Regions from separate parts of the Paenibacillus sp. Z3-2 genome, predicted to be linked through region 1. Evidence: riboswitches for the same ligand, from Rfam matches in the RefSeq annotation. Region 1 holds a riboswitch; the other holds the start of a gene.
What was found. A riboswitch is a leader RNA that binds a small molecule or an ion and turns the genes downstream of it on or off. The one in region 1 is predicted to bind FMN.
Positions count from the first base shown of each region.

Region 2: linked by a shared signal. The riboswitch ahead of M1D71_RS16445 (DMT family transporter) and the one ahead of ribD (bifunctional diaminohydroxyphosphoribosylaminopyrimidine deaminase/5-amino-6-(5-phosphoribosylamino)uracil reductase RibD) in region 1 are both predicted to bind FMN.

Region 1 is NZ_CP096397.1:4,074,056-4,078,387, reverse strand. Features, by position in the region: gene M1D71_RS18355 (peptidylprolyl isomerase) at 169-600, shown strand; FMN riboswitch at 992-1,158, shown strand; gene ribD (bifunctional diaminohydroxyphosphoribosylaminopyrimidine deaminase/5-amino-6-(5-phosphoribosylamino)uracil reductase RibD) at 1,485-2,588, shown strand; gene ribE (riboflavin synthase) at 2,649-3,317, shown strand; gene M1D71_RS18340 (bifunctional 3,4-dihydroxy-2-butanone-4-phosphate synthase/GTP cyclohydrolase II) at 3,365-4,332, shown strand, end outside.
Region 2 is NZ_CP096397.1:3,674,318-3,678,649, reverse strand. Features, by position in the region: gene M1D71_RS16450 (amidase) at 1-1,490, opposite strand, end outside; gene M1D71_RS16445 (DMT family transporter) at 1,679-2,659, opposite strand; FMN riboswitch at 2,804-2,957, opposite strand; gene M1D71_RS16440 (DinB family protein) at 3,041-3,541, opposite strand; gene M1D71_RS16435 (CGNR zinc finger domain-containing protein) at 3,680-4,231, shown strand.

The DNA.
Region 1 (4,332 bases):
TTTTCGTCTGCTTTTTGTGTACTCGGACTAAATAATGAAAAAAGTTGCCGTTTTTTTTGCGATCCAGACATTTTCGGTGTACACTAAGAAAAGTGCTGTAATGCTTGGCCCAGGGTCATGCATTTTGGCACCATTAACGATGGTCAATACGAAAGGAGTCATTTACATATGGCGAAACAAGCGAAAATTAAATTGGCAAACGGCGGAGAAGTTCTTATCGATCTGTTCGATCAAGAAGCTCCAAACACAGTAGCAAACTTTGAGAAACTGGCTAACTCCGGCTTCTACAATGGTCTTACATTCCACCGCGTTATCCCGGGCTTTGTAGCCCAAGGCGGATGCCCTAATGGTTCCGGTGCAGGTGGCCCAGGTTACACAATCAACTGTGAAATCAACCCGAACAAACATGAGCGCGGAACACTCGCTATGGCACATGCTGGCCGTAACACAGGTGGAAGCCAGTTCTACATCTGCTACCAACCGCAACCACATTTGGATGGACAACATACTGTATTTGGTAAAGTAACAAAAGGTATGGAGTTCGTGGACGCTTTAGAAGGTAAAGACAAAATGGAAACTGTTGAAGTTGTAGAAGCTTAATTCCTTCAGCTTAACTGATCCAAACATGAAGTGCTTCTTTTATAGAAGCACTTTTTTTATTTTCCATATGTTACGTGTTACGTATTGAAATCGATGAAGAAAGGATGAATGAAACCTAATGATAACTCAATTCACTTCTTACATACAGTGTGACGAGCGCCCAATGTGCGGGTTATAAGTACAGGGCCTTTGGCGTGGTGGGACTCATCTATCGGAATTAATGAGAACAAGACGATGGAAATGAAATGCTTCCAAGCAAAAACCGTGCCTCCTTGAGAGGAAGCGGTTTTTTGTTGTTTCTTGACTTATTAAAAGTTAGTATGTGACAAAAAGGAACAAAAAACAATTGATTTTTTGGCATTAAAGTGCTAACATCCAATTAATAACGAAAGCAATCCTTCAGGGCAGGGTGCGATTCCCTACCGGCGGTGATGCAGGAAGTGTAAGGACACATGTCCAGCACTTGATGCAAAGTCCGTGACCTGTCTGCCTGTGGCAGATGGCTGATCTGGTGTAATTCCAGAACCGACAGTATAGTCTGGATGGGAGAAGGAGAGGTGCAGACCTAACAGGTTTGCACTCAGCAGGAGTATTGCTGCACAGTCACTATTCGTGATGTATTGCACTGTGCAGGGAAGATCCGGTTATGCCGGACAGTTCCATACATGTGCCACACTATAGAAGCTCTTTACCTGTGATTGATGTTCATTAAGGTATGTGTCTATTTTCACTTGCCCGAAATGAAGTTTTGGGCAAAGTGTTTGGCGTGCTGTATCCATTTCACTCCTGCTGTTGACATTTGTCTCTCATCATCCCCATCGAACTGATTGTTCGACGGGGATTTTTTTTCATAATCAAGACTTTAGACCGCGGGGTGAACGGATTTGGAAATGATCAATGATGAATTTTATATGGCACTGGCACTTGATATGGCGGAACGAGCACAAGGACAGACGGGAATTAATCCGGTCGTTGGATGTGTAGTTGTGAAAGAAGGGCGTATTGTAGGCCTGGGAAGTCATCTGAAACGTGGAACCGGTCATGCAGAGGTGCATGCATTGAACATGGCAGGCAGCGACGCAGAAGACAGTACGGTATACGTTACACTTGAGCCCTGTAGTCATTATGGCAAGACGCCACCTTGCAGTGAACGCCTGATTCACGAAAAGGTGAAACGTGTCGTGGTATGTTGTGAAGATCCAAATCCGCAAGTATCCGGCAGGGGCATTAGCATGCTCCGTCAACAAGGCATTGAAGTTGAAGTTGGCGTATTGCGTGAGCGTGGAAGACGGATGAATGAAAAATTCATTAAATTTATTACAACAGGCCTACCTTTCGTGACGCTGAAGACAGCTACAACTTTGGATGGAAAGATTGCTACACGCAGCGGAGACAGTAAGTGGATCTCTAATGAGCCCGCTCGTGAGATTGTGCATGCCCTTCGTCATCGTCACCAAGGAATCATGGTTGGCGTAGACACAGTGATTGCCGATAATCCGGAGCTTACAACCCGTTTGCAAGTGGAAGGCATCAGTCCGGTACGCATTGTGGTGGACTCCAAGCTACGTCTTCCTTTAGGTGCCAAGATGGTTAAGGATGTTCTAGCCCCAACATGGGTACTGACAACAGACGAAGCCAGTCCTGAAGCTGCTGAGCGTTTGGAAGCCTATGGTGTCGAAATTATACGCTGTGGTCCTGGACCACGTGTGGATCTGTTAAGCGGACTTAGCAAGCTGGGTGAGCGGGAGATTGGTTCAATTTTGCTTGAAGGTGGAGGCACCCTGAATGGAGCCATGCTGGAGGCAAGGTTGGTCGATCGACTGCTTATGTTCATCGCTCCAAAGATTGTAGGCGGTTATGATACACCTGGAAGTTTCCGCTTTGAGGGTGTGGAACGCATGAATCAGGCGATTCAATTGAATCAGCTGGAGATCGAACAAGTTGGGGATAATATCAGCATTGGCGGTATTCCAGTATGGCCTGAATAAATAAATGGATCTTAAAGTAGTAAGTCAGGGTCCTTAGAAATGATCGAGGGAGGCGGCAGCATGTTTACCGGTTTGGTGGAAGAAGTCGGTCAGATTCGGCGTATTGGTCGGAAAGGCGAAGCGATGGTCCTGAATATCGGAGCTTCCGCCATCATGGACGATCTGAAGATTGGCGATAGTGTAGCAGTGAACGGAGTGTGCTTAACTGCAACAACGCTGGAAGGTGGAGGTTTTACCGCCGATGTAATGCCTGAAACGTTTCGACATACCAATCTCAGTCAGTTGCAATCTGGCAGTAAAGTCAATCTGGAGCGAGCCATGCAATCAGGTGGCCGTTTTGGCGGACATATCGTTCAGGGCCATGTCGATGGTACTGGAGTGATTGGCAGTATAACACGTGATCAGAACGCGATTGTGTTTGAGATCAAACCTGATGATCATCAGTTGTTCAAATATCTGATTCCTAAGGGGTCCGTTACATTGGACGGCATTAGCTTGACTGTTGTTCATACGTCGCAGAGCGCATTCACTGTTTCCATTATCCCGCACACCATTGGTGAGACTGTACTAAATGTCAAAAAGACAGGGGATACCATCAATATCGAATGCGATATTTTAGGCAAATATGTGGATCATCTGCTTCAGTATGGAAGAGGACATCAGGAGACAGGTGCTGGCAAGCCGCGTAGTATTAGTGAAGATTTTCTTGCCAATCACGGTTTTGCATAACATCTACACAAGAACATAGAGAAAAGAAATACACTGGAGGTGGACCAATGTCAGAACAATCCATTCTGGACACGGTAGAAGAAGCCATATACGATCTCATGCGTGGTAAACCCGTCATTGTTGTGGATGATGAAGATCGGGAGAATGAAGGCGATTTTATCGCTTTGGCCGAAAAGGCAACACCTGAAGTGATTAATTTCATGATCACTGAAGGCAGAGGTCTGGTCTGTGTTCCGATTACACAACAACGTGCGGACGAACTCAACCTAAAACCCATGGTTCAACAAAATACAGATTTTCATGGAACGGCCTTCACCGTCTCTGTGGACCACAAAGATACTACAACAGGTATCTCGGCACAAGAACGTTCCATCACTGTGAAGGGGCTGATCGATCCTGAAGCAAAAGCTGGGGACTTCCGCAAGCCTGGTCACATGTTCCCTTTGATTGCAAAAGATGGGGGTGTGCTGCGCCGTGCCGGACATACGGAAGCAGCTGTAGACCTCGCTATCATGTGTGGTTCCTACCCTGCGGGCGTAATCTGTGAAGTAATCAAGGAAGATGGTACAATGGCCAGACTTCCGGATCTGCAGGAGATTGCCCGCAAGCATGATCTGAAGCTGATCAGTATTCAAGACATGATTCGTTACCGTAACGAAAAAGAGCAGCTGGTTCAACGTGAAGTGGCTGTGCGTATGCCAACAGACTTTGGCGAGTTCCAAGCGGTGGCTTATACGAACGCTGTGGACAACAAGGAGCATGTGGCTCTGGTCAAAGGTAAGATTGATGGTTCGAAACCTGTACTGGTGCGTGTGCACTCTGAATGTTTGACAGGCGATGTATTTCATTCCCATCGTTGTGATTGTGGTCCCCAGTTTGATGCGGCACTCAAACAGATTCACGAGGAAGGCAACGGTGTGCTGCTCTATATGAGACAGGAAGGTCGAGGGATTGGCTTGATCAACAAACTCAAAGCTTACAAGCTCCAAGAAGAAGGTCTGGACACCGTGGATGC
Region 2 (4,332 bases), 400 kb from region 1:
GGAAAAAGTGGGTTACCATTCATCCCGATCCATAATTCTGATTTTTCAAGTTGTCCAGCCAGATGTAACAACCAATCTTCGCGGCCCTTGGTTGCCATCACCTGAACGCCCATAGGCAAGCCTTCTGGTGTCATATGCAGAGGTACACTAATTGCAGGCTGGCCTGTCAAATTCGCGAGCTGAGTGAACGGTGTATACGTAAGACTTGGTTCAAACATTTCATAGATGAGTTGCTGCTGCTTGGTCTTGTCCAACTCGCTAATCCGCATCAGGTTACGAATCTGTTCATCATGAGGTGTTAACTCTCCAATTTTGGGCGCAGAAAATGCATTAACGGGTGTGACATAGAAGTCATAGCGCTCAAACAAGGTGGACATCTGCGCTGCAGCTACATCCCATTCTGCCAGACTATGCACAAATTCCGCAGCGGACACTTTTTTGCCGGCTTCAGCCAGAACCCAGGATTCAATCTCCATATCATCTGAGGTCAGAATTCGTCCCATGGAACGTTCCATGGAAGAGATCATTGCAGCCATCTCGCCACTGTTCATCATATAATAGTTCTCCATCAACCGGACTCCGTTAACCGGACTCAGCTTTTCTTCAACATGATGTCCTTGGTCTTCCAACCAGCGAACGAGTTTATATACTGCTTCTTTGGCTTCTGTGCTGACGGGTGTACCTACAGGTGAATCTGTTGTGTACGCAATTTTCAGTTTGCGTTGATGAGGATAGCTCATATCTGCCAAGTAACTGCCTGGGAATAGTGGTGCATGAAACGCAGCTTCAGGCTGAATGACTTGCAAAGTATCGAGCAGGGCGGCACTGTCCCGAACCGAGCGGGATAGGGCAAAATCAATGGATGCGCCTTGCCATTGACGACCAACTCCAGGCCCCACAGGTGTCCTTCCGCGCGTTGGTTTCAAACCAAACAAGCCGCTGAAGGAAGCGGGAATACGAATCGAACCGCCTCCATCACTGGCTCCGGCAAGTGGGACAATCCCTGAAGCTACTGCTGCGGCAGCGCCGCCACTTGAACCACCTGGAGAGTGATTGATATTCCATGGATTGCGAGTTGGACCATGAAGACGGGGCTCGGTAATATTTTTCAAACCAAATTCTGGCGTATTGGTATGCCCTATAATGATAAAGCCTGCATCGCGCAGTCGAGAGACAAAATTGGAACTGCGCAATGCACGATGCTCGCTGAACAGGCGTGAGCCAGAGGTCAGAAATTCACCTTCCAAGGATTGGGAAATATCTTTCAGAAGCAGGGGAACACCGGCAAAAGGTTGTTCTCCAGGGCGAACCAAGCCTGCTTCTTGCCGCGCACGAGCTTCATATGTACGAATAACCGCATTAAGCTGCGGATTTACTTCTTCAAGGCGTGCAAATGCCGCTTCCAGCAATTCAACCGGAGATACTTCCCGGGATCGGATCAGTTCAGCCAAACCTACGGCATCGTAGGAGGTATATGAGAATGAAGACATTATGATCGTTCCTCTCTGAATATAGTTCATCTGTTGTTCCATATGTCATCGTACCACCGGAATAGATAAAAGACAAAAATGATCGAGTATCGAGTAATGAAGAGAAAAAAAGCACTACTCATCCAATTCGATGTGCAGTGCTTTCATGTTTAAAATTTCCTTTGATAAACCTTAGATAAAACATCCACTTACTCTGTACGAAGCTTCGGTGCCGCATCGGACGCAGTTGATGATCGTTCCTGCTGTTTGGAGATGGCGAAGAGGGCAACCCAGATCAAAATAAAGCCAAGCAACTGCTCCCATGTAATCAGCGTACGGAAAGCAATCCAGTTCACCAACACACCTGCCATCGGGAAGCTCAGTTCCGCGAGAGTTGCGACAGAAGCTTTGGTCGACGACAGACCTTTGTAATATAACAAAAGACTGAGCAATCCTGGTAACAATGCCTGACCAAGAATGTTGAGGATGACAGCAGTCTGTTCACCCGTTCCGGACGGAAACGTCCATACCGCACCTTCGTTCCACGTCATAAAGATCAGGAGCGGGAGAGCAACGACGAAGCGAAGGGAAGTAACGGTCTCGTAACGCGCCTGTCCCAGCATCAATCGGCCCATTACGGTGGAACCTCCCCATAATGCGGCAGCCCCAAGGGATAACAGGCTGCCAGCATGAATCCAGTTGTCCCAGTTACCTAGAGGCATTGTGAAGCCGAATGTAAGCAAATATGTTCCGACAAGTGCAATGAAGAACAGTCCGCCGAAGCGACGAGGCAATGTCTCTTTCAATAACAGCTTAGCCAGAACGATAGCGAAGAGTGGCTGCATTTTTTGCAATAACAGTACCGTGTTGGGATCGTTATGTGTAAGTGCCATGGTGAACAATACCGTTGCGAGTGCTGAACCACCCCATGAGATAAAGATCACGGCAATCCAGTGGCGAGCGCGCAAGTTCTTCAGATCAGCCCGGAATTTCCATAGCACGGGAATGGCTATAAGACTGACGATGATATGCTCCACCAGTACAATCTGCGTGGATGTCATTGTGTTAAGCAAAATAATGCGGAAGAGTGGATCCACACCCCAGAGGGCGGCGCCGAGAACAACAAGCCAGAATCCGGTATTACTTCGTTCCTTGCGGTAAACCGTTGATGCTGATGATGTCTTTTCCATATTCAGGACTCCTTCGTCAGAACACGGAATCTTCAGTTGGCAAAATCGACAAAAGCCCCCGTTTCGGTATATACCAAATAAACGGGGGCTCATCCAAGGACATGCGTCAGGAAAGAGGCCTTCCCGTGAACGGCATGTCAATGTGTTGATCTTCTCTCATCCGGACTGTACCGTCGGCCTTGGATTCACACCAAGTCAGTCGCTACATGTCCTTCGTTAAGAACAAATAGCGAGTCGCGGGCTGGTTCCGAAGAACATCACCGCCGGTTGGGAATTGCACCCTACCCCGAAGATCCTATTCAATTATATAGTGTGTTGAACAAGCTGTAACATTAATAAGTTCATCTTATTCCTGTAAGCGCTAGCAGTTCAAGCATTTTTTCAGAAAATGATATTCCAGTTTCCTTGCTGTCTGCGAAGAAGCACGATCTGACCTGCGTGATACGCATCATGGAGTACCCAGCGAGCTAGTTCGTGTGCCCATTTCTCTTCAGAATCCATATAAGCTGCTTCCAGATCTGACTCCTGTAGCGCCGCCAATTGATCTCGCAACTGTTGAGCTAACCGAGTTGTACCCTGTTGCAGTGTATTCCATCCATCTGCGTCCGTTGCATCTCCAGAATTCCCAAACGTGTATTCATTGGAGTCTACAGCGGGAAGGGTGGGTTCTTTACCTTGCATGCGACATAATAAGCGATGGTTGTAATAATACATATGGTTAACCAACTGCCAGATGCTTAATCCTCCTGAAGGCGGAACCCAGGCTGCTTGTTCTGCTGTAAGACCTTCCAGGGATTTTGACAAAGGCACAATCCAATTGCATTGATCCCAAGTGTCATCCTTTTGAATAAGTAACACATCTAATGCTGTAGTTTTCGTCATTTTTTTATTCCTCCTTGAGTGCTATTGTGGTGTAACTAGCTAAAATTACTTATTGAGGTTACACTTAATATAACACATCAAGAAATGAATGTAACCATCTTTATTGATTTAAGAAGGTTACATGAAACGGAGGCACATATGGACAGACTATGGACCGATTTTGTAAACAGTGATTATCACGATTGGCGTGGGGGAGATCGATCGGAGGACAGGCTCGGGAAGGCAGACTGGCAACGAGACTTTCTGGATCGATGGAAGCTGCAAGCTCCTGTACCCGCATCCTCTGAAGATGAATTGGAGATCAGAAATTTGAGGGATGAATTGCTGACCCTGGGAGCCCGTGTCTCTACTGGAGTATCATTAACAGATGGGGAGAAACAATGGTTGAACTCTGTTATGGAAGCAGGAACTATAAGAAGAAGATTGACCTCAATGAATCAGGAATTGATAATTCAACTTGTTCCGGCAGAAGTTCATTGGCATCAGGTTATGGCTGAGGTAGCTGCTGACTTTGCAATGACTTTGGTGGAGGGAGGAGCGGGCAGAATTCGTATCTGTGATAATTCGGATTGCCGCTGGATGTTTTATGATGATACCCGAAGCAGAACACAGAAGTATTGTGATGATAAGATGTGCGGGAACTTGATGAAGGTCAGAAGATTTCGAGCGAAACGAAAAACCCAAAATTGAAAAATATTAACAATAACTATATAATGTATATATACTAGCGAAACAATAGTCATAAGCCGGACGGATTCGTAAGCAGGATATGATCGTCTTTCAAACCAAAT